2 linked regions of the Flammeovirga yaeyamensis genome follow. The protein of the gene in region 1 interacts with the protein of each later gene in a pairwise test. Links are inferred from orthologs where the notes say so. Each region holds a gene or a part of one and is shown on either strand. Other genes may lie near its edges. The genes, in order: recJ and KMW28_RS16415.

Region 1 (16,590 bases):
ACGAACATAAGAAGCATCTTCTAAGTGAACCATGTCATTGATAAGCGTAAAGTTATCACCTGCTGTATGACTCCATCTTGGGAAGCTATTTGTACTACCTTCACCAGTCCAACGATCTAAGAATCTAGTATTGTAATTGTGAGCACCTGCACCAATTGCGTCCAATCTTAGAGCTGCAACGTTAAATAGTTTGGCACCTGTTTGACCTTGGAAGAAGATACTTAAATCAAAGTTTTTATATTCGAAACGAGCATTTAAACCTAGTGTCCAATCGTGGAAAGGATCACCAATATCAGTTCTATCAGCAGCGTTTAATTCTCCATCACCGTTAGTATCTACAAATCTGATATCACCTGCTACTGCAGATTTTCCTAGTGCTTCGTTATAAGCTTTTGCTTCAGCATCATTTTGTAAGATTCCGTCTGTTTTGTATCCCCAGAAGTACGGTAATGAATGACCTTCTTTCATGGCTAACTGACCATCGTAGAAATCAGGTTTGTAACCTAGAATATGATCTTGACCATCTATGCTTAACACTTTATTGTCGTTGTAAGAAGCAATTGCTGAGATATCATATCTGAAATCACCTTCTGAATTCTTATAGTTTAATGTCAATTCAAAACCTTTATTTTGTACCGTACCAATATTTGCTGTTGGAGCACCGATACCATAGATTAATGGAATTGGATTGTCTGATAACAAGTCTTTTCTTCTACGATCGTATAAGTCAACATTTAAGAAGAATTTGTTTTGCCAAAGTCCTACATCAAAACCTACGTTCATCTCTGTAGCAGTTTCCCATTTAATAGCTGGGTTAGGCATTTTCTGAGCAGCAAAACCTGTGTAACGTTGACCGTTGAACATGTATTCTTCTGTTTTACCAATAGTTGATAAGTAAGCAAATGGTTGGATATTTTCGTTACCTACTTCACCATACGATGCTCTTAATCTCATAAAGTTTACAATATCTGACGATTTGAATAAGTCTTCTGACATTACCCAGCCTGCTTGAAGTGACGGGAATAAGGCAAATCTGTTTTCCGGACCAAAGTTTACTGAACCATCATAACGAAGAATTGCAGTAAATAAATACTTGTCTTTGTAGTTGTAGTTAGCTTTACCAAAATAAGATACAAGACGGTGTAAATAACGGTTACCATCGTTTGTTTGTGATTCATTGTTCACTTTATTATCTAAATAGGCATTTTGGTATCCGCTAAACTGTAACTCAGTACCACTACCGTTGATCCACTCATTACTATGTTCTCTCGCTGTATTACCAATTAGAGCTGTGATTTTATGATCTCCAAAGTCGTGAGTGTAAGACAACGTATTTTCCCATTGCCAAGTAGTTGATTGTGATTGTCCTTGACGTACTGAACTTAAGCTGTTTTTCTTCGTAAACTGATCGAGTGATGAAACTGGAGTATATTCTCTAGATTTTGAAGTACCTAATTGGAAACCAAAATCAGTTTTAAAGTTTAACCCTTTGATCATTTTAGGTTGGAAATTTAAGTACACATTACCAACAATATTATTATAAGTGTTTTCTTGGTTTGTGTTGTCTATAATACCTAACGGGTTAGTTATACCTTGTAAGTTAAGATCAGACATACCATAATATCTACCGTCATCTGATTTTACCGGAGCAGGAACAATTGCATCGTATTTAGCATAATCACTTTCTGGAGCATAAACTGGGGTAACAGGGTCGTGAAGTAGCATTGACGTCACTGCACCTTCATGTTCGGTTTGTTCTAATAAACCATTTCTATTCTCTCTTGAGAAGTTTAAGTTTTGTCCAAAAGTGAATGAATTAGAGATTTTATGATTACTATTCAATCGTAAACTTAAACGGTCATAAGTCGATTTATCTCCACCGATGATACCATCTTGAGCAAAATAACCGATACTCGCCATGAAAGTAGATTTTTCGCTGCCACCACTTAAACTTAAACTGTGGTTTTGAATAGGAGCATTTTGGAACACTTCATCTTGCCAATCTGTGTTAGCAGCAGGAGGATTAGATAAATCCCACTTTTCTCCGTTTCCTGCATTTACAGAACCTTCATTATGAAATTCCATATACTGTTGCGCATTCATTAAATCAGCTCTGTTTGCTGCTTGTTGTACACCATAGTAACCATCGTAAGAAACTGTCATCTTACCAGATTTACCTTCTTTAGTTGTGATTAAAACCACACCGTTAGCTCCTCTAGACCCATAAATTGCAGAAGAAGCAGCATCTTTTAATACTTGGAAAGTGGCAATGTCGTTTGGATTAAGATAGTTGATATTATCCATCTGTACACCGTCTACAACATATAAAGGACTGTTGTTACCGTTAGAACCTGTACCTCTAATTCTAATATCTATACCAGCACCAGGCTGACCAGAAACGTTGGTCACTTGAACACCAGCAGTTCTACCTTGAAGAGACTGAGCAGCGTTCAATACTGGAGTTTGTAAGATATCATCGGTCTTTACAGAAGAAATAGCCCCTGTAACAACAGCCTTCTTTTCCACACCGTAACCCACAACAACGATTTCATCAAGTTGCTTTTCGTTCACTTCCAAGCTAATATCAAATGTTGTTTTGTTATCGATACTCACCTCTTGGCTTTTATAACCAACGAATGAAAAAATTAGTGAAGTAGCGTTTTCTGGTAAACTCAATTTAAACTTACCTTCAAAATCAGTTACAGTACCTAGAGTAGTTCCTTTTACTGTAACACTAACACCAGGAAGAGTCTGTTCATTTTCATCTATAATAGTACCGGAGACAATACGGTCCTGTGCATAAGATGAGGAACCTAAAAGCAAAGAGAAAGCAAATGTGAGCATAAACCACATTACTTTATTTCGTATTAGTTTTTGCATTTTCGTAATAGAATGTTTTTTGTTTAAATAAATTATAGGACGTTGGACCAGCTTCTTAATATAATTTTAAGAGACAGCTGTTAAGTCGATTAAAATATTACCAATGTTTAGATGTTGGTAATGTTCATTTCACAAGAGAATTGAATAATTCATTTCATAGTTAGATAGATTAAAGAGTTGATTCATTTCATTTTATTAAAGACATACGCTAATAGTTTATTTTTTACTAAGAAAAATACTATTGGATTGATATCAATGTCTTTGTGGACAATACATAGGTAGCGTTTTGATAAATCAGGTTCAAAAATAATAAGTATCATTATTACACTTATATTACTACATTTTTACTATGGTATTTTGTAAGCAATTGATTACGAGTTGTTTGTTTGTTAAAATTAACTAATTTTTATTTCGATTAACTTTTTTATTTTTAGACGATTTACCATAGAAATATTCAAAGACTACGTAATCAAATATGAAATAACAGATGCTGATATAGTATTATTTTTATAGGATTTTAATTCAATTAATATTAGAAATCTGACTTAATGATTAAATTGAAACTAGGTAAAGACAACTATTCTTTGATAAAAAATATAATGATAGAAAATCAGGAAATCGCAGAAACAAAATCAAAAAACTGGAAATGGGTAATCACTAAATTCTTGATGAAAAGTCTGTTTTATTCCTTCCTCATCTATCTACCTTTTTTAGGGTTGATTAGAAGTGGAATCTATTTCTATCATACCTATCACTTAAACACATGGATTGGATTATTCTTAGGTATGATTTTTTCCTTTTCTTGCATTGCTATTTATCTTTTGATCATCACGAAACTGTTTTTCAAAGACAAGAGATTATCAAAAAGTTATTTGAAATGGTTAAGTGGTATTGTTAGTATTTTGGTCTTGGGCTACACAGTTTTTTCTCTACTCTCTTTCACCGGAAAAAATGCGAAATCAAATAAAGTCAAAGCCGAATACAGTTCACTTCATCCCTACCTAAAAATATCCGTCCGCACTTTCCTATTCTTTGATAACGATTTAATCATCACAGACCTATCAAGAACTTCAGACGATTACACCAAAATGGGCTTAAAGAAAAAAGATAGCTCATTGCATTTCATTCAAAATACCGGATACACCCACGCCATGGATCTAAGCACAAGAAACCGTCCCTTCTGGATGATTTGGTCTGCCCAACTCTATTTCAAATCCCTCGGTTTTAATGCCGTTAGGCACGGAGGAACGGGAGATCATTTGCATGTTTCCTTGTCGACTTATGAAAAGCAAGGGAGTTGGTAGGGAACCTCACTTGCTTTTCTCCCCAATATTTATGATCTTGAAAAAAACAAATAGTATGCTTGCATACCTTTTTTAACTAACTTAAAATACCAATACACAACACTATGGAAAAGATTTCCACACCGCTAACCGAAATGTTGGGGATTAAATACCCTATGATTATTGCTCCGATGTTTTTGGTTTCTAATGCTGCAATGCTGAAAGCTGCCATAAAAAGTGGAGTAACAGCGGCGGTACCTGCTTTAAATTATAGAACGGATAAGGCTTTTAGAGAAGCCATAGAAGATATACGCGCAGAGACGGATGGACCTTTTGGGGTAAATTTGATTGTGAATAAATCGAATATCCGTATGATGGAGCAATTGAATACTTGTGTGGAAATGAAGGTAGACTTTATCATTACTTCTTTGGGTTCTCCGAGAAAGGTGATTGAACTTTGTAAGCCTGCAGGTGTAAAAGTATTCTGTGATGTCGTTGATGTACATTATGCCAAGAAATGTGAGGAATTGGGAGCGGATGCTGTTATAGCAGTAAATAAAGAAGCAGGTGGACATGCTGGTCCAACTCCGGCTACTGAACTTGTTCCTGCATTGGTGGAGGCTTGTAACATTCCAGTAATTTCTGCTGGTGGAGTAGGCAATGGATATCAATGGAAAGAGAAATTAGAATTAGGAGCAGTGGGTATTTCTATGGGGTCTCCTTTTATTGCTACGGAAGAAGCAGGTGTCTCTCAAGATTATAAACAAGCTTGTGTAGATTATGGAGCGAAGGATATTGTGATGACCACGAAATTATCAGGTACTCCTTGTACAGTAATTAATACGCCTTACATGCAAGAAATTGGAACCAATCAGAATTGGTTAGAAACTTTCCTGAATAAAAATAAGAAGCTAAAGAAATTCGCAAAGATGTTGACGGCTTATAAAGGCATGAAAATGTTAGAAAAAGCGGCAATGTCGGCCACCTACAAAACAGTTTGGTGTGCTGGACCATCGATTGAGTATGTAAAATCAATCCGACCAATAAAAGCAGTGGTCGATGAAATGGTGGAACAGATGACAACATCAAAAGTGGAAGTAGAGAAATAAAGATACGATCCAATCAATCATTTTTTTGTATGGCCCCAACTTGGTAAAAGTTGGGGTTTTGTGTTTACTTTCCCTAAATTTACTCATCTAAACAGACAAACAAAATGAGTAAGAATTTAATTACAATTGGGGCGATCATTTTAGCCCTAGCCGTGGGAATTGGTGCTTTTGGTGCACATGGCTTAAAAGCTACATTAGAGTCGTTCGGAAGAGTAGCTACTTTCGAAACAGGTGTCAAATATCATTTTTATCATGGATTAGGACTCTTATTATTGGGAGCCCTATCTGATAAAGTAGAAGGAAGCTGGTTAAAGTGGTCGGCTACATTTATGATTTTGGGAATTATTATTTTCTCAGGTAGTTTGTATATATTATCTGTGACAGGAATGAATTGGTTGGGAGCAATCACGCCAATTGGAGGAGTTGGATTCATCGCCGCTTGGGTGGCTTTAGCCATAGGGGCAAAAAAATAATATGAATAAAGAATGGAAATTGGCTGAACTGCCAAAAGAAGAATATGTAAAGGAATTGTCTAAACAACCTAATGTTCCACTGTTGATTACGCAATTGTTGGCACAAAGAGGAGTGAAGACGCTACCTGAAGCAAGAAATTATTTTCGACCAACTTTAGAAAAGTTGCACGATCCTTTTTTGATGAAAGATATGGATGTGGCCGTTGCACGTCTAACCATAGCTATTGAAAAAGGGGAACGTATTCTATTTTATGGAGATTATGATGCTGATGGCACTACTGCAGTTGCATTGTATATGCACTTTTTCCGTTCTGTCTATAATAATGTCGATTACTATATTCCTGATAAATACGCAGAAGGGTATGGCGTTTCTGAAAGAGGAATTGACTATGCACATACCACCAACTGTCAGTTAATTATTTCTTTGGATTGCGGTATCACTAGTTTTGAAGCTATCGATGCAGCCAACAGAAGAAATATCGACTTTATAGTTTGCGATCATCATCAAGTTGGAGAGGAGTTACCGAAAGCTACTGCAGTTTTAAATCCTCAGAGAGAAGATTGTAACTACCCTTTTAAAGGGTTGTCAGGTTGTGGAGTCGGCTTCAAATTACTTCAAGGTTTTTGTCAGAAACACGGCATTGACCCAACACCATTATGGAGTCACTTGGATTTAGTGGCGTTAGGTACAGCCTGTGATGTTGTTCCAATGGTCGATGAAAATAGAGTACTTTGTCATCAAGGAGTAAGTTATTTAAAGAAAACCAAGAAGGCAGGACTTTTAGCGTTGTTTTCTAGTTTGAAGTTGGATCAAAATAATATTACGTTAAATGATCTTGCTTATTCATTAGGACCTGTAATTAACGCAGCAGGCAGGGTCGCACATGCACAGTATGCCGCATCAATTTTATCTACAGAAGATCCTAAAGAAGCCAAGGAATTAGCAGTAGAGTTAAATCGATTAAATGGTTTACGCAGAAAATACGATCAACAAAATACGGAAGAAGCTTTCACGCTTGGTGAAGAGGAAAAGGACAATAGTATTTTGGTGTTGTATAAAGAAGATTGGCATAAAGGTGTTTTAGGAATTGTAGCTTCGAAATGTGTGGCTCAATTTGGTAAACCGACGATCTGCCTAACACATTCAAGAGGTGAGGTGACAGGTTCTGTTAGATCCACCGATAATTTTGATATTCATGAGTTACTTACGGATTGTGACGACTTGCTAGATAAATTCGGCGGACACACTTCTGCCGCAGGTTTGTCATTGAAAGAGGAAAATTTGTCAGCATTTAAGGAACGTGTCATTGACAAAGTAGACAAAAAAATGAATGGAAAGGAATTTGTTTCCTTCAGAAATATAGATTTAAAAGTAAATCTAGCTGACATTAATTTATCTGTTGCCAATATCCTTCAGCAAATGAAACCTTTTGGTCACGAAAATGAGATTCCAGTATTTTTAGCTGAAAAAGTAAAGGTAACTGATACCCCAAGAGTACTTAAGGATAAACATTTAAAGTTTAATATAGTTCAGCATGAAGGCGATCAAGCATTAAGTGTGATTGCTTTTAACCAAGTAGAAAAATTAGAAGTAATTACTACTTCTGTGTTTGATATATTATTTAAATTAGAAATCAACGAATTTAGAGGGAATAAAACACTTCAGTTGAATTGTGTTGATATCAAAAAATCAGAGAATGAATAAAGGTATACTACCTCATTACTCATCACTATAAATTATATGAATTTTCAATTAACACCTTACGTTAAGGGCATATTAATAGTCAACTTAATAGTATTTGCTTTAGCCAACCTATTACCAACACAGGAATTAAATGGATCAGAGGTAAATATCATCGTTGCTTTTTTAGGGTATCATTATCCTAAATCAGATTTCTTCCAAATCTTTCAGCCCATAACCTATATGTTCACTCATGAGAGTTTTAGACATATTTTTTCTAATATGTTTGCCTTAGTGATCTTTGGGCCAATGTTGGAAAATGTCTTGGGTTCTAAGAGGTTTTTTACGTTATATATGATTTGTGGCTTAGGTGGAGGTGCATTGTATGGTCTAACCAACTATTACGAAATGCATACTATGGAGATTGATGCCGCCAATTTTATTACTGATACTACTCCTGAGAATTTGACGTATTTCTTTGAACATCATGCAGAGAATATACTTCAATATAATCCAGATATAAATACATTCGTCCTAGATGATTATCCTACACATTTTGAAAATCATCCTGAAGTTCAAGAACAAGCGATATCGTATGTAAGACAACTGACCTTATTGAATTTTGATACACCAATGATCGGTGCCTCAGGAGCCATTTTTGGGATACTATTTACTTTTGCTTTCTTATTTCCAAACTTACGTTTGATGCTATTATTCCCTCCAATACCGATTAAAGCGAAGTATTTGGTAGGCGGATATATCCTTTTTGAAATTTACGAGTTAGTACAAAATAATCCAGGTGATAACGTAGCTCACCTTGCTCACCTTGGAGGTGTTTTATTTGCTTACTTCTTGATGAAGAAATGGAAGTACATGAGTTATCAATAAAATGTACATAAGTAGAAGGGTAACAAAATTTCATTTTTTTAAAACAGTGAATTTATGTAAATTAATAAAACCTAATTAATTTGCTTTACCATCTACCAAAGTCTACATCAAAGACGTGTGTAATATTAATAAGCAGTATGGATAATCACTATTAAACCATTACAATATCAACTCTTATGAACGGTTTTATATCAGATTTAAAATATACGTGGAACAAGCCTGGAAGTGGATTACTTCGATTGATCATTATCAATGTTATCATTTTCGTTGTAATGTCATTACTTAATGTGTTATTGACTTTCTCAGGGTATTCATCATTTTTTGAAATGAATATTTATGAGAATCTAGCTTTACCTTCTGAATTTACTAGCTTTTTATATAAGCCCTGGACTTTGGTTACCTATTTCTTTGTTCATAGTATGAAAGACTTTTTTCATATTCTTATGAACATGTTGATATTATATTGGTTCGGAATGATCTTTACCGAATTCTTAGGGGATAAAAAAGCTGTCATCCTATACTTCTTAGGAGGATTAATGGGAGGTATAGTTTATCTTTTGATATATAACTTAATTCCTTATTTTGATGGTGCCAATGCAGTAGTTGTAGGAGCTTCTGGAAGTGTTTTAGCTATTGTAGTTGGTGCAGCGACGATTGCTCCAGATTACAGAATAAACCTTTTGTTTATTGGACCAGTAAAAATTAAATGGTTAGCAGCTTTTTATGTAGTGATGTCTATATCTGGATTAACTGGAGGAAATGCTGGTGGACAAATGGCGCATTTAGGAGGAATTATCATGGGATTCACTTATGTTAAAATGCTCCAAAAAGGTACAGATTTAGGAGCTCCATTTTACGCTATCGAAAACTTTTTTGATAATCTTTTATCACCAAAGAAGAATTTAAAAGTGGTTTATCGTAGAGATAAAAAGTCGAAATCGAAAACTAAAGCAGGTAAAGAAAATACAGATCAACCTACACAATCTAGAGTAGATGAGATCTTGGATAAGATATCAGACAAAGGATATGAAGGCTTAACTCAAGAAGAAAAGCAGATCTTATTCAAAGCAAGTCAACGAAAACATTAAAATGTTAGTGAAATCTCAATTATTTTATTGATATTGTAATAAAATTCATAAAAAGTTATTTCTTTTGTAAAGGAATAGCTTTTTTTGTTGAAAATATTTCAAATATTAGAGATTACTCTTTCCCTTATATCAGGTTATCAGAACGGGGAAAGATTTATATAAAAAACTTACTGACATGGTCGATCAATCAATAATAGATAAATATGAATTGGTAGTGGGGCTTGAGGTTCACTCACAACTAACAACAAACAGTAAAATCTTTGCTTCTGATCCAACTACTTTTGGAGAAGATCCTAACGTAAACATTAGTCCGATTACGCTTGCCTTGCCAGGTACACTTCCGAAAGTAAATAAGGGTGTAATCGAATCATCGATAAAAATGGGATTGGCAGTGAATGGAAAGATTTCTGAATATCAATTCTTCGACCGTAAAAATTATTTTTATCCCGATCTTCCGAAAGGATATCAAACAACTCAAGATAAAACACCAATTGTGGTGGGTGGTCACTTAGATGTAGTCACCAAAGATGGTCAGCCTTTTAAAGTGATCTTGAATAGAATCCACATGGAAGAAGATGCAGGTAAATCAACTCACCTTGATGGAAGCCCAGATACTTTGGTCGATCTTAACAGAGCCGGAGTACCTTTGATGGAAATCGTGACCGAACCTTGTATTCACGATTCTGCTGTGGCTGCAGCTTTTGTTGGCGAAATCAGAAAAATTGTACGTTACCTTGGTGTTGCCGATGGTAACATGGAAGAAGGTTCCCTTCGTTGTGATGCAAACGTTTCAGTACGTTTAAAAGGATCAACCACTCTTGGAGAAAAATGTGAGATCAAGAACATGAACTCTATGCGTAATATCCAAAGAGCAATTGATTATGAAATGAAGCGTCAGATCAAATTAATTGAGGATGGAGAACCGATTATTTCTGAAACAAGAACGTTCAATGTAGATAATGGTAAAACGTATGGAATGCGTACAAAGGAAACACTAAACGATTACCGTTATTTCCCTTGTCCAGATCTTCCTCCGATGATCGTGAAGCCTGAGTGGGTAGAAGAAATTAAATCGACAATGCCTGCTTTACCAGCAGAATTGGTCGAGAAGTTTACCAAAGAATATAAATTACCAGAATACGATGCGCGTTTATTGACAGAGTCGAAAGCTTCTGCATTGTATTTTGAACAGCTTTGTGGTGCAACAAAGAATTATAAGGCGGCATCAAATTGGATGATGGGGCCTCTGAAGTCGATTACTAACGATGCGGGAATTGATTTCGATGTATTAAAAGTAACTCCTAAAGAGATTGCAGACATCATTCAATTAGTCGATGATAAGAAAGTGAGTTTTGCTGCGGCATCTCAAACACTTATCAAAGAAATGTTGAAAGGCTATAAAGGATCTGTTGAGGATTTAGCAAAATCCTTAGATCTTATTCAAGATGGAGGAGATGATTTCTTATTACCTCTAATTGAAGAAGCAATTGCTAAATTCCCAGATAAAGCCGCAGCCTATAAGAAAGGGAAAAAGAACTTGTTAGGCTTGTTTATGGGAGAGGTAATGAAGATGGCAAAAGGAAAAGCGGATCCTCAAAAAACAAATCAATTGTTGCGTGAAGCCTTGGAAAAATAAGTTTCTGTGTATATTGCAATATATATAAACAAGTAAATACGTAGATCACGTGAAAACGATACAACATATTTTAATTTTTATCGCAGCATTTTTTATTATCAGCTGTGACAAAACTTCTTCAAATTCACAGGAGTCAGCCGTTAACTTTCCTGCAGAGGTAACAATTTCTGGTTCTATAGAAACTGCTAAAGAAGGTGATAAAGTAACGCTTTTTGCTTTCGAGAAAACAGGAAAGAAAGATGTAGCAACTGCTGTGGTTGAGAAAGGAGGTGCTTTCAATTTAAAGTACACTGTTAATCAGGTAGGACTTTACACATTAAATATCGGAAACACTCTAGAAGATATTCTTGTTATTGAAGGTAAAGATTTAACGGTAAAAAGTGCAGCACATGGTTTAGAGGTTCACGGTTCTAAAGAAAATGAACTTCTTCATAAACTGAAAGTTCAATTTGATGATTTTGTCAATCAAGAAAGTCTTTTGAACCAAGAGTATGTAACTGCTGATAATGATAAAGCGAAAGAAGCTGTTGTAAAAAAAATAAAGGAGTTACAAGACAAAAGAGAGGCAAAGCTGTATCAATCTCTGAAAGAAATTGATGGTGCTTATATTACTTTAATCGTCTTGAATTACATTCAGAATAAAGACAAACATTTGAATGAAATCATCGCTTCAGTTGAGCGTTTAAACGAACGTTTTCCCGATGATGAATTGGTTGATGAAGTGTACAATGTGTACATGACATTAAAGAAAACTTCTGTCGGTCAGTTGGCTACAGACATTAACTTAAAAGATGTAGATGGTAAATCAATTGCACTATCTTCTTTAAAAGGAAAGTATGTGATGGTCGATTTCTGGGCATCATGGTGTATGCCTTGTAGAATGGAGAACCCTAATGTTTTAAAAGCTTACAATAAGTACAAAAGCAAAGGTTTTGAAGTATATGGTATCTCTTTAGATCAGCAAACAGATAAGTGGAAAGAAGCGATTAAGAAAGATGGTATTACTTGGTTACAAGTTCACGATACTGAAAATGTAGCAGCAGAAGCTTATGGAGTACAGTCTATTCCTTTCACTTTATTACTTGATAAAGAAGGAAAAATTATTGCAAAGAACTTAAGAGGCGATGCTTTAGAAAAGAAATTAGCAGAGCTTTTAGATTAAGTTATACATGTAAAGTCCTGAAATAACGATACAGGTTTTTACTAAATTTATTTTAAATATAAGACTCAATAATTTAAAAGTTATTGGGTCTTTTTTTCGCCTAACATATTTCCACCATTAAAGGTTTCTAAAATTTGTTATGTTGCTTTTACCTTTACCTTTTGGTAAGTTCTTCTTCTTTTTCCTCTTGTTTTATGCATTTGAATTGGTGTTTTCATATAGCATGACATATGAGGTCGCACTAAGTTATAAGTTTTTATACATTCTTTTAAGTATGCTTCAAAGACTATTTCATAATTAACATATTTACTCAGATTAAAATCATGCTTTATGGTTCTGTTGATGCGTTCTGCAATAGCATTTTTATATGGATCATAAGTCTCAGTCATACTCGTTATAATTTTTGCTTTTCTAAGCAATTTCTGATAAGCTTTGCTGCAATACTGTACACCTCTATCTGAGTGATGAATTAACTTTTCCCCCTTATACTCACGTTGTTTTATTGCCATTTTTAATGCCCTAATTGCACCTTGCTTATCTAACGACCTAGATAAGTCATATCCCATAATTTTTTTAGAATAAGCATCCGTAATTAAAGCTAAATACCAAGGGTTATCTCTTGTGCCAACATATGTAATATCAGCTACCATGACTTGTTCAGGCCTAGTAATTTCTAAGCCATCAACCAAATCTGGATAAGTTTTGAATCTATGATCTGAGTCTGTTGTTACATGATATGCTCTCTTAGGTTTTATATCTAAGTGATTGGCTTTCAAAATCTGCAGCAATTTATCTCGTCCTACACCCAGAGATTTCAAATCAGAGTACAGTAGAGTGTACAACATTCTATGACCACTGTTGGGTAACTTTATTCTAACGTTTTCTACGAGTGATACTACTTGCTCAGAAATTTTCAGATCTTTTTCTTTTCGCTTAATAGAGCGGTAATACACTTGACGGTCTTTCCCAAGTAATTGACTTGAATATTCTACACCTTTAGAATACTCACCTCTGAAATGGTCTACTACTTGGGTGAAGAGTTTTTTCTTATATCAATTTTATATTCCTTTTCAGCCAAATCAATCATCATATCGAAAATAATTGATTTATGGTCAGCTTTTTCTGCTTCAGCCTCTAATCGTTTGATTTTCTTTTTTGCTGTTTCCAACTCAAGTTTAAGCTCTAATAACTCTTGTTCAGGTGTTTTTTTCTTCATGGCACTTACTTTATGGTTCCAGTCAAAGTTACCATATTTTTGTAACCAAATCTTTACAGTTTGATTCCCTTGAATACCATATTTACGTTGAGCTGCTTTAAGACCTAGTTGACCGTTTTCAACTTCCGAGACAATTTGAAGCTTTAAGGACATTGGATAATCCTTTTGGGTACGTTTAATGAACTGATTTTTATTTTCTTCCATGATAACGATTGTTTTAGTGTATCGTTATTTTAGGACTGTACATACATAGTCTAAAAAGGAAGGTTAATCATTTCGGTGGTTAACCTTTTTTTGTTGGAAAATTTAGAGGTGCTTTACGATTAACTGCATAAAAGTGAACTATAAAAAACTAATATATAGTTGTATTGAATTTATATTTGATTGATTATCAGATATAATTTTTGTGTTTGAGTAAGATTTTTTCTTGTTTCGCTCTACAAACTATTATTAGAATCTTTACCTAAAACTCTCAGTATGAAAAATAGACTATTACTCATACTGCTACTGCTAAGTAGTAGCTACTATTCTTATGCTCAATATTCTGCCGTCGGTATCATCGGCACAGCGACAAGCGGAAGTTGGGATTTCGAAACTTTTCTTACCGTAAACCCTGCAGACAGTTCCATTTGGACACTTTCTGATGTCCCTCTTTTGGATGGAGAATTAAAGTTCCGGGCAGATACAACCTGGGATATCAATTGGGGAGGAGACACCTTTCCTTCTGGAGTATTAGTTCCGAACGGTTTAAATATTCAAGTTACTCAAGGTACCTATGACATCACCGTCGATTTTACACAGAACACTTATTCATTAGTGAATACAGCTTCTGCTGGAATTATTGCACCTAAAGTGAAAATTAGAGTAGATAATTTACCACCTAATACTCCTCAGAATGCGATATTAACAGCTAACGCACCTGCCTACTTTAATAACCCAACATCTTATGGACAATTCTTTTTGGATACATCAGGTGTTTATTATGAATTACTATTGCCTGATGGAACCATAGGCTTAGATTTCAATGTATTTATTGATAACAATCCGGCGTATAAAGCCCTAGAAAGCAACGGTTCCGAAAGTACGTATTATGTATCTTTTACTGATTCTACAGAATGGGAAATAATTATAGAGGATTGGAATTTTGTGCCTTCAGGTTACTCTTTTGATAATCCATTGTTAGTGGATTCATCAAGTATTTATTCTACCTATGATCAACCCTCATTTTATCAATATGTTAGTAGTGGACAAGAAATAGTTGATATAAAAACAGATGAATACTCTATCAATAAAAATTTGAGATTGTTTGTCAATAACACCATGAAATTGGATACTTATGGATACGATATTGGTGGTGCTGTAGAACTTCAACCTTTCGATACACTAAAAGTTCAGTGGATGGTTTCTGATGCTCAAAGTAATATTCAAGCATTTGATTTTAACTTTCATATCGCCCCTTTACCAAAAATTATTGTTAGAAATATTCCTGCTAATACCCCGGCAGATACGAAAATATATGTAGCGGGAGATTACGAAGGTTGGCGATTTAATTGGCCGGATAAACATCTAACTTATAATGAAGATAGCAATTATTACGAAGTTGAATTACCCCTCACAGCTACGAAAAATCAGTTTACATTCTTCTTAAAAGGCGGAACGAAATTTAGAGAAATAGATCAACAAGACTCACTTAAGATAAGAACTGTCGATCTTCAAAGTAGTGTGGACAACGTATTCTTCGTAGATGATATTTTCGCTTGGTCGGCTATTCCAACACCACAGAATAGTTGTGCCACTGCATTACCTTCTCAATTAGGAGATAATGTAGTTGAAAGTACAGCACAGTGGTTTGTATTTACCGCTCCAGAAGATGGCGATTATTATATCAAGGAAACCTCAAATAGATTATCGAATGCCGAGTACATGGCAGAAGATGTTTCCCTTTATTGGGATTGTAACGATACTATTTCTTTTAATGCAGCGAGAGGATTGGTGGTACAACCTTTAGCACAAGGAGAAACAGTATATATCAAATGGGAACATTATTTAGGAGATGATGTGGCATTTGATTGGAGAATTGAACATGCCGCTTATTTCATGATGTCGGATGCCAATGGTTTTAGATCAGATAGAGCGGTTGAAATGCAAAGGGTAGGACCCTCTCAGTATTATTTAGAACAATTTTTTGATGTTGGAAATAGTGGTTTTTCTTTGTTGGATCAAACACAATCATTTATTGCTTACGATACGATCAACAATGTAATTACTCATAAATACAATAACAGTATTCCGGTAAATGTTGATGAATCAGGTATTTATGGTATAACTGTCGACTTTTCTGATGGATCATATTCTTATGAATTTGTGGGATCTTATGAAACACCACCTGTCACTTTTCAACCTCAATATTGGCAGCCAAACCAACAAATTAAAATGATTCTGGATTTGAGAAATGAAGGCTATATACAACATATGGATAGTGCCTACATTTGGACGTGGATTGAAACTCCTGATTCAGTTTATTCACCTTTACTCCAAACAGATTTTGGTTTTTCAGATCCATCGGCAAAGATGACGAAAGAAAGTGAAGGAGTTTATTCTTATACATTTACTCCGACAACACTTTTTAATGTAGAGGATTCCATCATCAGTAATTACGGCTTTAACTTTCTAATGAAAAATCTATATGGATCGGATAAAACGGATGATCTTGGACCTTTCTTCCCTGTAAATGAACCTATGTACACTGTTAGTTTTACAGTAGATCTTAGTGTTTATATAGAAGAAGGAAAATTTGATCCAAATGCAGATCAAGTGATATTGTACTCCAACTTTACTGAAAACCATTCTTTCTATGAGGAAACAATGTTTAACATGGGAAATGGAATGTATAGTAAAGACTTAACGAATATTCTGAGTGCAGGAAATGAATACAAATATATCATTCGTAAACAGGATGGAGATATTGAAGAATTAGAGTTGAGGACTTTTGTGAATACAGGTGATAATGTAGTGATTGTTTCCGATGTATTTGATAATAAACTCACAGCAGATCCTCTTACTACAGTGGTGATGGACATTAGTCATCAAATAGACTTTGGGAACTTTATACCCGACGAAAACTTGGTAAAAATTCAATACTTTGAGTCAGATACCTCCACTATTATTTATCCT
Region 2 (16,657 bases), 3.1 Mb from region 1 along the record:
GGAGTGATTTCGTTTAAACCATTTTCTAAAGAATAGTTTATTATTTCTAGTGCACACCACTTATAGAACTCCCAATCTTTTATTTCATCGCAAAGCATAAAGGGAGCAAGGATTCTTAAATAATAAGAAGTTTCATCTAAAGGTTCTTGTTTTCTGGACTGAAAAGCTAGATCTATAGAATCTTCTCCTATGTTTTCCAATAACCTAAGATGTTGTAAGGAAAGATCTCTGTGTAATTGATTACCTGATTGAGGTATATCATACCCAAACAGAGTAATGTATTTATAAATTGAATTTGATACTTCAGTAGATTGTTCGTATCGAATAGAATGTAGCAACAGGCGCATCAAACCATTGGATTGATCGTTGATATTTTCTACCGATTCTAGTGAATTAACAAGGCAAGATTTATTGGCAGTATAATCCGATTGATTAAGGAAATCATTTTCACTTAATAAAAAGGATAGATCGAATTTATTTTTCACTGATGCAAATTGTAATTAGGTAACGTAGCAAATGTAATAAATATCTCGAAGATATAACTTTAAGTAATCTTATAATACAATTACAACTACAGATAATTAACCTTAGATATAGTAATTCAACAAAAAATAACAAGATCACAATATTTTGATAATCAATTATTTGAGTAATCTTGAAATTATACTCCAGCTTTTAAATCTTCTACAGGATTCTTTAACCCTGTCTTTATTACATGATAACTTACTGTAATCATGGTCATCAGTAAAGTTAATCCACCCGAAAATAAATAAGCACCAATATCAATATTCACCGCTTTTGGAAAGTTATCCAACCAAAGTTTCATGGCCAAATAAGCTGTAGGCCAAGCCACAACACAAGCGGTAATAACAAGTACGAAAAACTCTTTTGATACAAAAAGCATGGCTTGAGTATCTTCCATACCTAAGGCCTTACGAATCGCTATTTCCTTGTTTTTTCTAACAGTAATAAAAGAAGAAAGCCCGAATAAACCCAAATTCGCAATTATTACACCAATGATTGAAAATATAAGAGACACTTTTGCTAATTGTTCCTCTTTTTTAAAGGCTTGTTCTATTTTAGATTTTAGGAAAAATGTATCTAATATCCTGTATTCTACTACTTGAGACCATTTAAAATTGAGTTGTTTTTCCAATATATTCCAATTAACACCATCTCTTATTTTTAATGCCAAAAATTTGTTAGAAAACCTTGAGGTTGCTCTATTACCGTTATTCACATCAATAACGAAAGGTTCTATTGGCTTATGAATTGGTTCATAATGAAAATCTTTGATGACACCCGCTATTTTCTGATATCCCCTTGAAGTATAAAATTTCATTCCTAAAGCTTCTTGAGGAGAGGAATAACCAGCAAATTCTATCAACTTTTCATTAACGTAGATCTCTCTTTCGCGGAGTGGACCAGTAGGATTTTTAGCGAGTATTTTAAAATCAAAGACTTTAAATACATCTGGATAGGTAACTACACTTGCATAAAATGCAGAAGGTAGTTTTTTATTCCCTTTCTTAAATGTAAAAGGATAGTTCTGTACCCAAACTCCTAGCAGTTCATCGATAGCAGTTACCGCTTCAACATCTTTTAATTGTAAGAACTTTTCTCTAATAAGATGGAAATTACTTTTCTGATATCTGACTTCACCCATTGGAACAATCACAATATTCTCTTGGTTAAACCCGATATCAGAATTTTTCATAAAATCTAACTGTCTTTTCGATACATAGGTACTAAAAAGTAGAAACATGGAAATGATAAACTGTGTAATCACACTCCATTTTCTAAATTTCTTTTGTTGATATCCTTTCGGTGAAGTATCATGTAGTCCTTCCAAAGGTTTAAAACCAGATAAATAAAACAAAGGATAAAAACTTGATAACGCCCCAACAAATAAGCCACTACTTCCTACAAGTAAAACAATGTTTTGAGGATCAGCATTTTCTAATATAAATCCTGAATCACTCAATAAATCATTCACAAAAGAAAAGAGTAATTCCAAGAATACGATAGCTCCAAACATGGAGAGTACACTTAGAATTGCCGCTTCAACAACAAATTGATTGATTAATTCTGTTTGATCAGCACCTATTGCTTTTCGAATACCCACTTCTCGAATTCTTGTAGAGTAGCGAACAGAAGATAAGTTCATAAAATTAATAGCCGCAATAACCAATACCATGATGGCAATTGCACTAAAAATATATATATACATATAGTCTCCATTCTGAGACATTTCGAAATCCAAATCAGAATACAAATGAATTTCTTGTATAGGCTGTAGGTATAATTCTACGTAATCTCTTAAGTAAGAAGGGAATTTTGAGGGATCCTGAAGCAAAATTTCAAAATCAGCTTCTAGTTCTTCTGGTTTCACACCATCTTTTAAAGTGATATAGGTCCAACATGGGTTCCAAACCCAATCTTCTTTAAAAAATAGTTCTCGATTGGTCACATTCAAAGTGGAGAAAGAAACCAAAATCTCAAAATCGAGATGAGAAGGGTAATTTTGTTTATCGACTACTGCTGTTACCTTGAGGTAATGCTTTTTTTCGTAAAGAATCTTTTTGCCAATTGCACTTTGATCACCAAAATATTTTTTCGCAATTTCTTTTGTAATCACCACACTACCTTCTTCAGATAAGGCTGAATTTCTATCTCCTTCCACTACAGGAAAGTCGAAAACCTTAAAGAAATCATCGTCAGTAAAGTATAAATGGTTTTCGTTAAATTTTTGTCCTGCAACAGAAATCACATGAGAATATGCCTGATGGTTAAAGAAACGGACAGAGTGATCTATATAATTAGGGTATAATGTTTTTATTGTTGGGCCTAAAGCGATAGGAACACTAGCAGACCTTTCTCCTATATCTTGAGTATCGATAATTTCTACTACTCTGTAGGTTTGGTCAGCATTCTTATGAAAAGAATCATAGGATAACTCGTAGTTTACCAAAAGTACCAATAGGGTAAAGAAAGCTATTCCCATTGACATCCCGACAATGTTAATACCTGAGTAAACTCCATGTTTTTGAAGATTACGAATACCTATGAGTATATAGTTTCTTAGCACTTTAACGTCCTTTGTGTAAATTCTCGGTTACAATTTGCCCATCAAATAGGTGTATTACTCTACTTGCATAATCAGAGGCTGCTGTGGAATGGGTTACCATTAAAATAGTTGTTCCCATTTCGTTTAAGGTCTGAAGTAATTCCATTACCTCTCTACCTCTTTCTGAATCTAAGTTACCTGTTGGTTCATCAGCCAAAATTAATTGAGGATTGGAAACCAATGCTCTTGCCACCGCAACTCTTTGCTGTAAACCACCAGATATTTGATTTGGAAATACTCTTTTTTTATGAGAAATCTGTAATTGATCCATCATTTTTTCTACCCTCAATTTACGTTCATTGGGTGGTACTTGCTGATAGATAAGTGGTAATTCAATATTTTCGAACACAGTTAGATCATCAATAAGGTTAAAGCTTTGAAAAACAAAACCTATAAACTCTCTTCTTAATTGCGCTCTCTTTTTTGATGAAAGGTGAACTACATTTTGACCTTTAAAAATCATTTCGCCTTCAGTAGGCAAATCCAATAGTCCTGCAATATTGAGTAATGTTGATTTTCCACATCCTGAAGGCCCCATAATACACACGAACTCTCCTTCTTGAATATTAAGAGTAACATGATGAAGGGCCAATGTATCATTGTCCTCATTTTTATAGGCCTTATTGATGTTATTTATTTGAATTAAAGGTGTATTCATAAAAAAAATTTATTCCTAGTGTTACTAACAACAATCATTCAAATTATTAACACTTCAACAAACACAGTGAGTTACAGGTTTTTATAACATTCATTTAATGTTCAGAATTGAACTATGCGATCAATCGTTTACTGTACAATACGATTAAGTTATTTTACTCTTCTTAGAAGAATGAACACATTTTGAGAAAACTTTATTATTCTTACAGAACGATCTTATTTATCAACCCATTACTACCTGTACTTTATGTTAACTTTTAAGCTACTTATAGAAAATAAAAAACAAGTGTATCATATTATCGAAAAGTATAACTTTAGAGTAATTGATTACAGACCACACTATGAAATAGAATTCTTCGCTAAAAGCTACCAAGATTTTAATAAAACCTATTTTGATATAACCAATCAGTTACAAAGACTGGAAATTAATTATATATTATCGGATCATTTATTCGTTCCTAACCCAAACAAAAAAGGAGCATAGTCAAACTATACTCCTTTTCTACCTCCTTCGGGAGGCTTATTTATTTAATTTTAATTCTGAACATTCATTTTGATAAACGAAGCTTAAGATTAACATTACAGCATCATCATCATTTTTTGCTTTTCCAAGCATGTCTACTCTATTCATAGAGGCATCCAAAGTCCAAATTTTTTCCATATCAGCCCATTCGAATACAATACCTTGAACCATAAAGTAAGTAATACCACCTTTCTTACGTTTATAGATATTGTTTAAATCATTTTCGAAACGGTCACCTTTTGGAGCCGATACTTTTGCGATAACCTGTCCGGTGTTCGGATTTTTGTATAGCTCGCAAGAACATTTTCCTTGGTATTTTTCAGATTCAATATCAGAGATATTCAATTCCATGACCATCCAACCTTCTTTTTGTTTCACGAAAGTAGCAACCATTGATTCGTAACCTTTTGAAACAATTTTATCATTCGCTTTTGATTTCAATTCATAATTTAAAGAAAAAGAAGCTACACCAATATTTCCTTGTACTCTAATTTCATGAATTTTCAATTCAGAATTACGTTCCAAACTATGTTGATATTGAGAAACATATATGTTTTTATATTCTGACTTTCTTAAAACACGATGTTTTCTACTACCATCCACATTCATTTGTGTGACATTAATGATGGCATCAGGTCTAAACGTATCGAAAATAGTATTGATTTTATCTAAATTATCATTGCTAAAAGTTGTTCTTTCAACAACATTTCTAATGACTTCTTCTATTTCTTTTTCACCATTTTGAGCAAATAGCATTGATGAAATAAAAATAAATAAGCCGCTAAATAGTAATCTTAAATTTTTCATAGTGATAGATTGATATTGTTTAATAGTAGAATGTATTTTCCAATTTTTGTTTAAATGTTTCCATTTTCAATACAACCCTTGGGTATTTTCAACATGAAATTAAGTGATAAGAATTTTAAAGCAAACAAAATTGTCGTACTTTTTTCTGTCTCTGTTTTTTTCAGTTTCAAACACAATTAGATGAACGGAGAGTACAATAAAAAGTTTAATCAAACGATCGATTTAATACCAACAATTGTTAATACCAATATTGACTATCAAATAGATATTTATTACTCCTACTTAATAAAATTGTCTAAGGTTTATGATTCAAACTTTTTTTTTAGAAATTTATCATTCCTAAAAGATTATTTATGAAAGTTTGTATAGCAGAGAAACCAAGTGTAGCCAGAGATTTAGCCAAAGTATTAGGTGCTAAAAATAAAAAGAATGGTTACTTCGAAGGAAATGGATATCAGATCACCTGGACTTTTGGTCATTTATGCACCTTAAAAGAGCCACATGATTATGATCCTACATTAAAACGTTGGGATTTAATTACCCTTCCTATCGTACCTCAAAAATTTGCTATTAAACTTATTGAAAACGATGGATCAAAACAGCAGTTTAAGGTAATAGAATCTTTAGTACAAAACGCTACTGAAGTCATTAACTGTGGTGATGCAGGCCAAGAAGGAGAATTAATACAACGATGGGTTTTGCATCATGCCAAATGCAAAGCACCTGTAAAACGTCTTTGGATCTCTTCATTAACTGAAGAAGCCATCAAGAAAGGGTTTGACAAACTTCAAGAAGAAAAAGATTTTGACTTATTATATAAGGCAGGTAGTGCACGAGCGATTGGCGATTGGCTTTTAGGAATTAATGCTACACGACTTTATACCATCAAATTTGGTGGATACAAGCAATTATTATCAATAGGTAGAGTACAAACTCCTACACTAGCCTTAATAACCGATCGATTTTTAGAAATTCAGAATTTTAAGAAAGAGAAGTATTGGGAATTAAAAACAAAGTATAGAAATGTTCTTTTCTCTTATGCAAAAGGTAGATTTACAGAGAAAGAACGAGTAGACAAAGCCATTGAATATGTAACAGGTAAACCTTTTGAAATAACATCAACACAAAGAAAAGAAGGAACAGAAGCCCCACAGTATTTATTTGACTTAACATCCTTGCAGGTAGAGTGTAACAAAAAATTTAGTTTCTCTGCGGAGCAAACACTTAAAATTGCACAAAGCTTGTATGAGAAGAAGCTTCTTACTTACCCACGTGTAGATACTACTTATCTGCCTAATAATATGTATGGAGAAATTGGACCGACCATGCGAGCACTTCATAAGTTTTCAAAAGAAACTGCTCCATTGTTTGGCAAACCTTTCCGAAAAACCAAGAAAGTCTTTAACGATCAAAAGGTAACGGATCACCACGCAATCATACCAACTAAAATAAAAGCAGGAAATATGAATCAGAACGAAGCTGCTGTATATGATTTAGTAGCACTTCGTTTTATTGCGGCCTTCTACCCTGATTGTAAAGTAGCTAAAACAGAAGTAAGAGGTATAGTAGATAAAGCAGAGTTTAGAGCAAGTGGTAAAGAAATTCTTGATCTTGGTTGGAGAGTTCTCTTTAAAAAGGAGGATGAGGAAGAAAAAAAGCGTAAAAAGAAAAAAGGAGAAGATGAAGAGCAAAGCTTACCAAACTTTGTAGAAGGTGAGACTGGTGAACACAAGCCAGAAGTTCAAATGAAAGAAACCAAACCTCCTAAATTATATACGGAAGCCACTCTTCTTAGGGCAATGGAAACTGCAGGTAAGAGTGTGGATGATGATGAGCTAAGAAAAGCTATGAAAGAGAATGGTATCGGTAGACCTTCAACCCGTGCCAATATCATTGAGACTTTATTTAGACGAAAATATATAGAAAGACAACGTAAAAACATCATACCTACTCAAGCAGGCTTAGACTTAATAAATACTATTCAAAATGATTTACTCAAATCTGCAGAACTAACAGGTATTTGGGAAAAAAAACTAAGACAAATTGAAGATGGAAGTTATCAGGTAGAAAATTTCATGAACGAAATTAAAAACATGGTAGGTGAAGTTGTTTTTAATGTAAAACAAATTCAAACCAATTTCAAAATACAAACGCCAACTAAAAGCCTTAAAGTAAAAAAACAAACCTCGAAACCTACAGCAAAAGGTAAAATGAGCCTTACTTGCCCAAAATGTAAAAAGAAAGAGGTGATAAAAGGTAAAACAGCATATGGTTGCCTCGGTTATAAGGACAAATCATGTGATTTTGTAGTGAAATTTGAATTTGGGGGTAAAAAGTTAACCGACAAGCAAATTGAATCACTCATTATTAAAGGTAGAACTCCCGAAATAAAAGGCTTTAAGATCAACAATACCTCAAAAAATGGAGTGATTACATTAGATCAACAGTATCAAATGCTATTTAATGAGATAGAAGAAGCACCATTGATGTGTCCAAAATGTGGTAAAGGACAAATAATTGAAGGAAAAACGGCTTATGGATGTGAAAATTGGAAGAATGGGTGCGATTTTAAGGTACCTTTCATCAATTTTGATAAAAAAATCACCAAAAGTCAGTTAAAATCACTCTTAAATAAGAAAATCACCCCCAAAATGAAGGGATTTACCTTCGAGAACGAAAAAAATAGAGAAGGTAGGTTAAAATTAAACCCTGACTTCTCAATTTCACTAGATATTTAAAAGTATTAGGTACATTTTTAAACTTAATAAATTTAAAAGAACGATAATTTCGTTGATATATCTTTAAAATAAACCCTGTTTTTTGAAAATATTTAAAAAATTCAAACAAACAGGGTCTTTTTTTACCCTCCTATTTGCAATTCTTAAGCGATACTTCTACAATTGTATATGAAATCAGAGGAAAAGAGTACAAGATTTTCTTGTATATGTCCTTTTTCTCTAAATAGATGTGAGTGATCCGTTTAATGGGATTCATTCGAATCTCACTAAACGGAGTATCACATCAATTCGGTTATGACACTATCTAATAATTTTTAAAATTTTCGACTGCAATGTTCTCATCTATTCACCTAATTGCCGACGCAACGTTGGCAACAGAATCGGTAGCTCAGGCTGTAACAGCGGAGCAATTACAAAATGTAGGCTTAACAGCAAGCAACATTTGGATGCTAGTTTCAACAATGCTAGTATTTATTATGGCACTAGGTTTTGCATGTGTTGAAGCGGGTTTTACTCAAGCTAAAAACACTGTAAACATTCTTTTCAAAAACACTGTTGATTTAAGTGTTGGTATTATTTCTTACGCTTGGTTCGGTTTCAATTTAATGTACCCAGGAGAATTCAACGGAATCTTTGGTTTCGCAGGATGGGGTCTTAGCTTACCAGAAGGATACACTTCTTTAGGTTACGCAGGTGGAGCTTATACTTATTGGACTGACTTCTTATTCCAAGCAATGTTCGCAGCAACTTGTGCAACTATTGTATCAGGTGCTGTTGCAGAACGTATCAAAATCTCAGCTTACTTTATTTTCACTTTCTTCCTTGTAGGTTTCATCTACCCTGTACTAGGTTCATGGCACTGGGGTGGCGGATGGTTGTCTGAAATGGGCTTCTATGACTTCGCTGGTTCTACAGTAGTACACTCAGTTGGTGGATGGGCTGCTTTAGCAGGTATCATTGCAATTGGTGCTCGTAAAGGTAAGTATGTTAACGGTAAAGTAATCGACAAGCCAGGTTCTTCAGTTCCTTTAGCTGTAATTGGTGTATTCTTATTATGGTTCGGATGGTTCGGATTTAACGGTGGATCAGTTCTTTCTGCAGATCCTGAGTCAATCTCATTAGTATTAGTAACTACTACTTTAGCTGCAGCTGCAGGTGCTATCGGTGGATGGCTAGGTGGTTATATCGCCTTCAAACGTTTCGACTTAGGTATGGTATTGAACGGTATTCTTGCTGGTTTAGTAGGTATTACTGCTGGTGCCGACCAAATGTCTCCAAACGAAGCAATCCTTATTGGTATCGCATGTGGTGTTGTTGTAGTATTCTCTGCAATTGGCATGGATAAACTGAAATTGGATGATTGCGTTGGTGCAGTTTCTGTTCACTTAACTTGTGGTATTATTGGTACTTTAGCAATTGGTGTATTAGGTCAAAAAGCTGGTATGTCTCAATTCATCACTCAATTGACAGGTGTTGCAGCTTACGGTGCAGTAGCATTCTTCTCATCACTTGCAATCTTCTATGCATTGAAATTCACTATCGGTGTAAGAGTTTCTGAAGAGCACGAAAACGAAGGTCTTGATAGCCATGAGCACGGTATCCGTGGTTATACTATCACTTTCGATAACTAAGATATTATATAGAAGGAGAGGCAATCCTCTCCTTCGTTTATATAATCGTTATACAAAAATTATAAACATCTCATTGTAAGTTCTAACGTTCTCAACTAATCGAACTTATGATTATATAGTTACTTCATTGTGTGCGAAGTAAGTATATCCAACAAATATTATTATTCACCTCTATTTAAATTTACTATTTAAGATGAAAACTAAGGTATTCTCTTTAATCGCATCCCTATTGTTTACGGGTTCAATTGTTATGGCACAAGATTCAGCAGAGACTGAAGTTATCGCTGAAGAATCTGTAGAAGCAACAGAAGAAACAGAAGCAAATAAACTTTCAATTTCAGGTTCAGTAGATTTATTCTACAACTATGATTTTGCTGGTACAGATGCTATGAATATTGGAACAAGTTTCCAAGGCGAGCAAAACTCGATCAATTTAGGTATGGCTAACGTGATCTTATCACAAACTTTAGGTAAAGCTTCATTTGTTGCAGATTTATCTTTTGGTCCAAGATCTAACGGTTCTATCGGTGACGGTAACTTCCATATCCAAAACTTATATGCTTCATACCAACTAACTGAGAAATTATCAGCAACTGCTGGTTTCATGGGTACATTTGTTGGTTACGAAATTATCTCTCCAACAGGTAACTTCAACTACTCTACTTCTTACTTATTCTCAAACGGTCCTTTCCAAAATGCTGGTTTGAAGTTTGATTACGCATTCTCTGATAGAGTTGCTTTAATGGTTGGTGTTTTCACTAACGAGTGGGATTCATACAGTGCTGCTCCTAACTTAGGTATGAGTGGTTTAGGTGCTCAATTATATGTTGCTCCAGCTGAAGGTTTCGATGTTTACTTGAACGGTTTCACATCTTCAACAAGAACTGTTGTTGATATCACTGCAGGTTACCAAGTTACTGACGCTTTCTACTTAGGTTTAAACGCTGCTTGGGCTGATAAAAAAGACCAATACACAGTCGATTTAGCTACTGCTGATCAAGTTTACACTGGTGTAGCTCTTTATGGACAATATGCATTATCTGAGTCATTTGCTTTAGGTTTACGTTACGAAAACTTTGCAGATACTTACAAGCCATCGGGTGACAACACTCTAGAGGAGTCAACTGTTAATATCAACGCATTCACTTTATCAGGTAACATTGCTTTAGGACCACTAATGGTAATTCCTGAATTAAGATATGACGCTGCTGACACTGAAATCTTCTTCGGTTCTAAAGAAAAAGAAGCTGCATCTGATTTTGATTCAAAATCAGCTACTCAAGCTACTTTAGCAGTTGTATATGCTTTCTAAGAAAGACTAACAATACTATAATTATATATGAAGCCAACCTTATTAATAAGGTTGGCTTTTTTATTGATCAAGAAATTTCTGAACTATCACTATAAATTATGAGTGATAAAAAGAACGAAATCAAAAGCTTGAAACTTTATTGAATACAACAATACAGTCACACCAATCCTCCTCTACCTTCTCTATATATTAAGGAAGAAACTCCAGGAACATCAATAAAGACAAATAATTTTTCAACTACCTCCCTAAATCACAAAGAAAACCCTCAAAAAAACAGCTCTAAATGTGTTATTTACACACTTAAAGAGACTAAAAAATCGAATAGAGTATAAAAAAATACCCTTGATTATGAAATTTTCATCATTTTAAGTCTATTAAGACAAAATTACACCCATAAGTACCAAATTTTCTTGATTTTTTTAAAAATCCGAGTCATATTTGAAACGTAAACAAAATTTCAACTTCGCCTAAGTACTAACAAACAGAAATGTGTTTATCGTTTTGAATGTGTGCTAGGCTATAGTTTTTTTAATCTCACATTACAATGACAAATCTTCGTTTTAACGCCCTTGAGACAGCTTCAGCTAGAACAGCAAAAGAAGTTGAAGCTCCGTCTAACAAAATCTCAGATTATTTTGGCGAGGACTGTTTCGGTCTTACTCAAATGAAAGCTGCACTTGCTCCAGCTATCTACAAAAAAGTAGAATCTGCAGTGAAGTACGGTACTAAAATCGACGAGGCTACTGCTGACGCTGTTGCATCTGCAGTAATGACTTGGGCCGTTTCTAAAGGTGTTACTCACCACACTCACTGGTTCCAACCACTAACTGGATCTTCTGCAGAAAAGCACGATTCTTTCTTTGATTACACAAAAGGTATTGAAACTTTCAAAGGTTCAACACTTACTCAACAAGAGCCAGATGCTTCTTCATTCCCTAACGGTGGTATTCGTGCAACAAACCAAGCACGTGGTTATACTGGTTGGGATCCATCATCACCTATCTTCATTACAAACAAAACGCTTTGTATCCCTACGATCTTCGTTTCTTACACTGGAGATACATTGGATTACAAAACTCCTTTGTTAAAAGCACAAGAAGCTATTAACAAAGCGACTATCGATGTTTGTAACTATTTCGAAGAAGGTGTTACTAGTATTTCTGCTTCATTAGGTTGTGAGCAAGAGTACTTCCTAGTAGATAAAGCTTTCTACGCTGCACGTCCTGACTTATACATCGCAGGTCGTACTTTATTTGGTGCTAAGCCTCCACATGGTCAGCAATTAGACGATCACTATTTCGGTTCTATCGCTCCACGTGTTGCTGCATTCATGAAAGATTTCGAATTACAATGCCACAAATTAGGTATTCCTGTAACTACTCGTCACAATGAGGTAGCTCCAGGTCAATTCGAAGCAGCTCCATTATATGAAGAAATCAACACAGCTGTAGATCACAACTTGTTGATGATGGACGTTATGGAACAAGTTGCTAGTGAGCATAACTTAGCTGTTTTACTTCACGAGAAGCCTTTCGCTAACTTGAACGGTTCTGGTAAGCACAACAACTGGTCATTGATCACTAACAAAGGCCGTAACTTATTCCAACCTGAAGGTTCTTTATACTTCCTTACATTCCTAGTGAACACTATCAAAGCAGTTCACGTGTATGGTGACTTGATGAGAGCTTCAATCGCTTCTGCAGGTAACGATCACCGTTTAGGTGCTAACGAGGCACCTCCTGCAATCATGTCAGTATTCTTAGGATCAACACTTACTAACTTCTTAAACGAAGTTTCTGAATCAGGTAAATTAGTTTACGCTGAAGGTGGTGACGAGTATATTGAATTAGGTGTTGAAAAGATTCCTGGTCTTAAATTAGACAACACTGACCGTAACCGTACTTCTCCATTTGCATTTACTGGTAACAAATTTGAGTTCCGTGCAGTAGGTTCAACGCAAAACACTGCAACTCCAATGACAGTGTTGAACTTGATCGTTGCTGAGCAATTGACTCAATTCAAAGCTTCAGTTGACGCTGCTATCGCTGGCGGTAAAGACAAAGAAGCTGCTATCAGAGAAATCTTAGTACAATACATCAAAGAATCTGAGGCTATCCGTTTCGAAGGTGATGGTTATTCTCAAGAGTGGGTTGATGAGGCTGAATCAAGAGGTTTATCTAACGTTAAAGATACTCCACGTGCTTTAGACTTCTTCATCTCAGCTGAAGCTAAAGAGATCTTCGCTAAGCACAACGTGTTTACTGAAAGAGAAATCGAAGCTCGTCACGATGTATGGTCAGAGATCTACTCTACTAAGATCGATATCGAATCGAAAGCAATGGAAGAGATCGTATTGAACAAAGTAATTCCTGCTTCTGCTAGCTATGTATCTAAATTAGCTGATTCAGCTACGAAACTTTCTGCTCTTGGTCTTGATGCTTCTGCTATCACTACTACACTTAAGGAAGTAACTGGATTTATGGCACAAGCTAAAGAAGGTGTTGCTGCAATGGTAACTGAGCGTGATAGAGTTCTTGAAATCGAGGACACAAATGCTCAAGCTGTTGAGTTCTGTGACAGCATCAAGCACAAATACTTCGACACTATCCGTGAAGCAGTAGATCGTCTTGAGTTGTTCGTAGATGACGCTGAATGGCCTCTACCTAAATACTCAGAAATGTTATTCCTTAAGTAATTAAGGATATAATATAATGTGGGATGTTTATACACCTCATGGTTCTTTGGAATCATGAGGGCATTTTTCCCGCTGACTTCAAGTCATTTATAAAAAAATGCAACTTTTATCTCAGATAACTGTTGCATTTTTTATTTTTATACTGTTATATTTGCATCGCTAAACACGGCGGTTGTAGCTCAGTTGGTTAGAGCACCGGTTTGTGGTTCCGGGGGCCGTGGGTTCGAATCCCATCATCCGCCCTACTAAAAAGCACAAAGGCTTATCAGTAATGATAAGCCTTTTTTATTAATTCTATTTTACCCAAGGGGCTATATCCTCAGATTTCAACCAAGCCTCAATTAAAGGAAAATGATCATCACTCCCACTTTTTGAAGTACAGATATTGATATGATCATAATCGTGTGCAAATCCAGTTTCTTTTGATAATAATATAAATTGATCATGTGCTCCATTCACTTCTTTCATCAAACGTTTTACATCGGTTTGATGCCCCAAATAAAATTCCTTTAGCCCAGTAATGTATAAAGTTGGTGGAATGCACTTCCTATGTGCAAATTCATTAATGTAATCAAACCCATCTTCAATATCGATCCACTCATCTTTGGCATATACCCAACGCCTACAATCCTCATATACACCTCTTGATTCATTCTCCTGCCCTATCTTCATTTCTACAGCAGGAAAATAACCAAATAGATTAGTCATCAGCTTTCCTACATACTTCCATACGATATCAACTTCAAACCATTTTTTAAAAGAACTGACACTAATACTTCTTTTTACAGCAATATTGATGATCCTGTTTACTTTTAACTCAGGATGTCTTGCTATATGTGCCATCAACCATACTCCACCCCAAGAATGCGTTACAAAGTTTAATTCTGCATCTTCTACTTTAGTATATATATAATTGATTAACGCCGGTATTTCTTCTTCAATAGCATCATATTGGTTGTTCTTACTATTTGATGATACTTTCGGCATACTTCTCCCTCTTCCTCTAAAATCCGGAATAAATACCTGATACCCTTTAGAAGCTAACCAAGGACCTAATCCTTTATCTTTTAAAGAGTAGAATATTCTTCCACTTTCAATACTACCATGTATCATTAAGATGGCTTTTGAAGGGTTTACAACAGAAGGAGCATAATGTTTTACAAATAATTGATCGGTCCCTACTTTTACAAAAGTTTCAGAGGTGTTGATGTCGTTAGTCATGTGTTGTTTATTTTCTTAATCTATTATCAGATAATAGATTGAATAATCTCTTAAATTATTCAATTTTAAATCAAATGATCCCTTTAAATTATAAAAAATTCGTTGATAATTGTACATTTGCTAATTATAATCAGTCTAAATTAAATTTGTGAATAATACTTCAAATATGATTAGCTTAGATACCTTGCCTATTGGTGTAGTAGGAATCATATCAGAATATTCTGATAAAGTAGTGGGAAGTAGATTAATTGAGCTGGGTTTATATCCGGGCAAGAGAATCAAAGTAATACGCAAAGCTCCATTTAATGGCGGACTCTATGTAAAATCGGATAAAAATGCTTTTGCTATTGGTCTTACCGAAGCAAAGAGTGTATTCACAACAACAGACTAAGCACTATGACTTCCAAACGAATAAAAATAGCCTTACTTGGTAACCCTAACGTAGGTAAATCATCTATATTCAATCAATTAACCGGATTAAGACAAAAAGTAGGTAACTTTCCTGGCGTAACTGTCGATAAGAAAATTGGTTCATGTCATATTACAAATGATATTGAAGCACAAATTATTGACTTTCCTGGTACTTATAGCTTATACCCAACTTCTTCAGATGAAAGAGTTGTTCTGAACAGTTTCTCTAATCCATCATCAGAAGATTATCCTGATTATGTGGTATATGTTGCAGATGCTACAAACTTAGAGAGACACCTATTATTATTATCTCAAGTTAAAGATTTGCATATTCCTGTGGTATTGGCCATTAATATGGCAGACTTAGCCATAAAACAGGGTATTTCAATAGATATTGATCGCCTATCTGAGAAGTTAAAAATAAAGGCTATAGAAGTTAATGGTAGATCAGGTGATGGCATTTCCGAATTAAACAAAAGTATTATTGATCTTATCGACGGTAAGGGTGATAATACTTCACATATTTATACGGCCACTTCAGAAGAGAAAAAAACAATTGATAAAATCAAAGAATTTGCTCCTCAGAAGTTATCTAATTATCAAGCACTACTTTGGGCACATCATTACAATGAATTGCCATTCTTAGATGATAGCCAGAAAACTTTCATAGAAAAAATCACTATCGAAGATGACTTTAAGAACATGAAGTATCAGATTGATGAAACGTTATCTAGATACAATACCTTAAGTCCAATAGTAAATAATTCTATTACTATTCAATCTTTAGAAGGAGATTCACTTTCTGATAAAATTGATAAAATCGTCACCAACAAAATATGGGGACCTATCATTTTCATTTCTCTATTGATGTTGGTTTTCCAATCCATTTTCTCGTGGGCTTCCGTTCCCATGGATTTAATTGATGAAGGCATGGCAACGCTTAACGAAGCAGTAAAAAATGTTATGCCCGAAGCATGGTACACCGACCTTATCACAGATGGTATTCTTTCTGGTCTTGGTGGTGTTATTATATTCGTCCCTCAGATTGCCATTTTATTCTTCCTAATTTCTTTAATGGAAGAATCTGGGTACATGGCTAGAGCAGTGTATATGTTCGATAGAATTATGGCTAAATTTGGTATGAGCGGTCGTAGTATTGTATCCCTTATTTCTGGTGGTGCTTGTGCGATTCCTGCTGTTATGGCGGCTAGAACAATAGGCAATTGGAAAGAGCGTATGATTACTATTATGGTTACTCCACTCATCTCTTGTTCTGCCAGGATTCCTGTTTATGCAATTTTGGTTGCTTTTGCTGTACCAAATACCCCAGTTTTGGGTGGTTTACTAAATCTACAAGGAGTAGCCTTTATGGGACTCTACTTACTTGGTATTGTTGCAACACTCTTAGCAGGTATAGTATTTAAATTGATTTTAAAAGCTGATGCACCTACTTTCCTTGCAATGGAATTGCCATCATATAAAATGCCGCATTGGAAAAATGTGGGTCTTACCGTAACCGAAAAAGTGAAGACATT

What was found.
Region 2: the proteins of recJ (region 1) and KMW28_RS16415 interact in binary tests that used the Escherichia coli proteins (3 or more experiments, as listed by UniProt). The link is inferred for Flammeovirga yaeyamensis from one-to-one orthologs.

Annotation. Positions count from the first base shown.
Region 1 is NZ_CP076132.1:1,014,128-1,030,717, forward strand. The notes cover bases 5,107-8,098. They hold recJ (single-stranded-DNA-specific exonuclease RecJ), read left to right. Parts: upstream 5,107-5,746; coding sequence 5,747-7,450; downstream 7,451-8,098. Other genes in these bases: KMW28_RS03940 (NAD(P)H-dependent flavin oxidoreductase), read left to right, coding at 5,107-5,272; KMW28_RS03945 (DUF423 domain-containing protein), read left to right, coding at 5,377-5,745; KMW28_RS03955 (rhomboid family intramembrane serine protease), read left to right, coding at 7,487-8,098. In the rest of the region: KMW28_RS03930 (SusC/RagA family TonB-linked outer membrane protein), read right to left, coding at 1-2,880; KMW28_RS03935 (hypothetical protein), read left to right, coding at 3,480-4,184; more of KMW28_RS03940, read left to right, coding at 4,289-5,106; more of KMW28_RS03955, read left to right, coding at 8,099-8,314; KMW28_RS03960 (rhomboid family protein), read left to right, coding at 8,491-9,402; Asp-tRNA(Asn)/Glu-tRNA(Gln) amidotransferase subunit GatB, read left to right, coding at 9,578-11,038; KMW28_RS03970 (redoxin domain-containing protein), read left to right, coding at 11,088-12,200; KMW28_RS03980 (transposase), read right to left, coding at 13,225-13,620; KMW28_RS03985 (T9SS type A sorting domain-containing protein), read left to right, coding at 13,894-16,590. UniProt on the Escherichia coli protein: Single-stranded-DNA-specific exonuclease.
Region 2 is NZ_CP076132.1:4,157,884-4,174,540, forward strand. What follows is about bases 5,101-8,159. They hold KMW28_RS16415 (type IA DNA topoisomerase), read left to right. Parts: upstream 5,101-5,467; coding sequence 5,468-7,852; downstream 7,853-8,159. Other genes in these bases: KMW28_RS16410 (hypothetical protein), read right to left, coding at 5,101-5,114. Outside these bases: KMW28_RS16390 (hypothetical protein), read right to left, coding at 1-485; KMW28_RS16395 (ABC transporter permease), read right to left, coding at 662-3,088; KMW28_RS16400 (ABC transporter ATP-binding protein), read right to left, coding at 3,090-3,785; KMW28_RS16405 (hypothetical protein), read left to right, coding at 4,032-4,268; more of KMW28_RS16410, read right to left, coding at 4,305-5,100; KMW28_RS16420 (ammonium transporter), read left to right, coding at 8,185-9,483; KMW28_RS16425 (outer membrane beta-barrel protein), read left to right, coding at 9,677-10,795; KMW28_RS16430 (glutamine synthetase III family protein), read left to right, coding at 11,340-13,490; KMW28_RS16440 (alpha/beta fold hydrolase), read right to left, coding at 13,785-14,711; KMW28_RS16445 (FeoA family protein), read left to right, coding at 14,878-15,102; feoB (ferrous iron transport protein B), read left to right, coding at 15,108-16,657.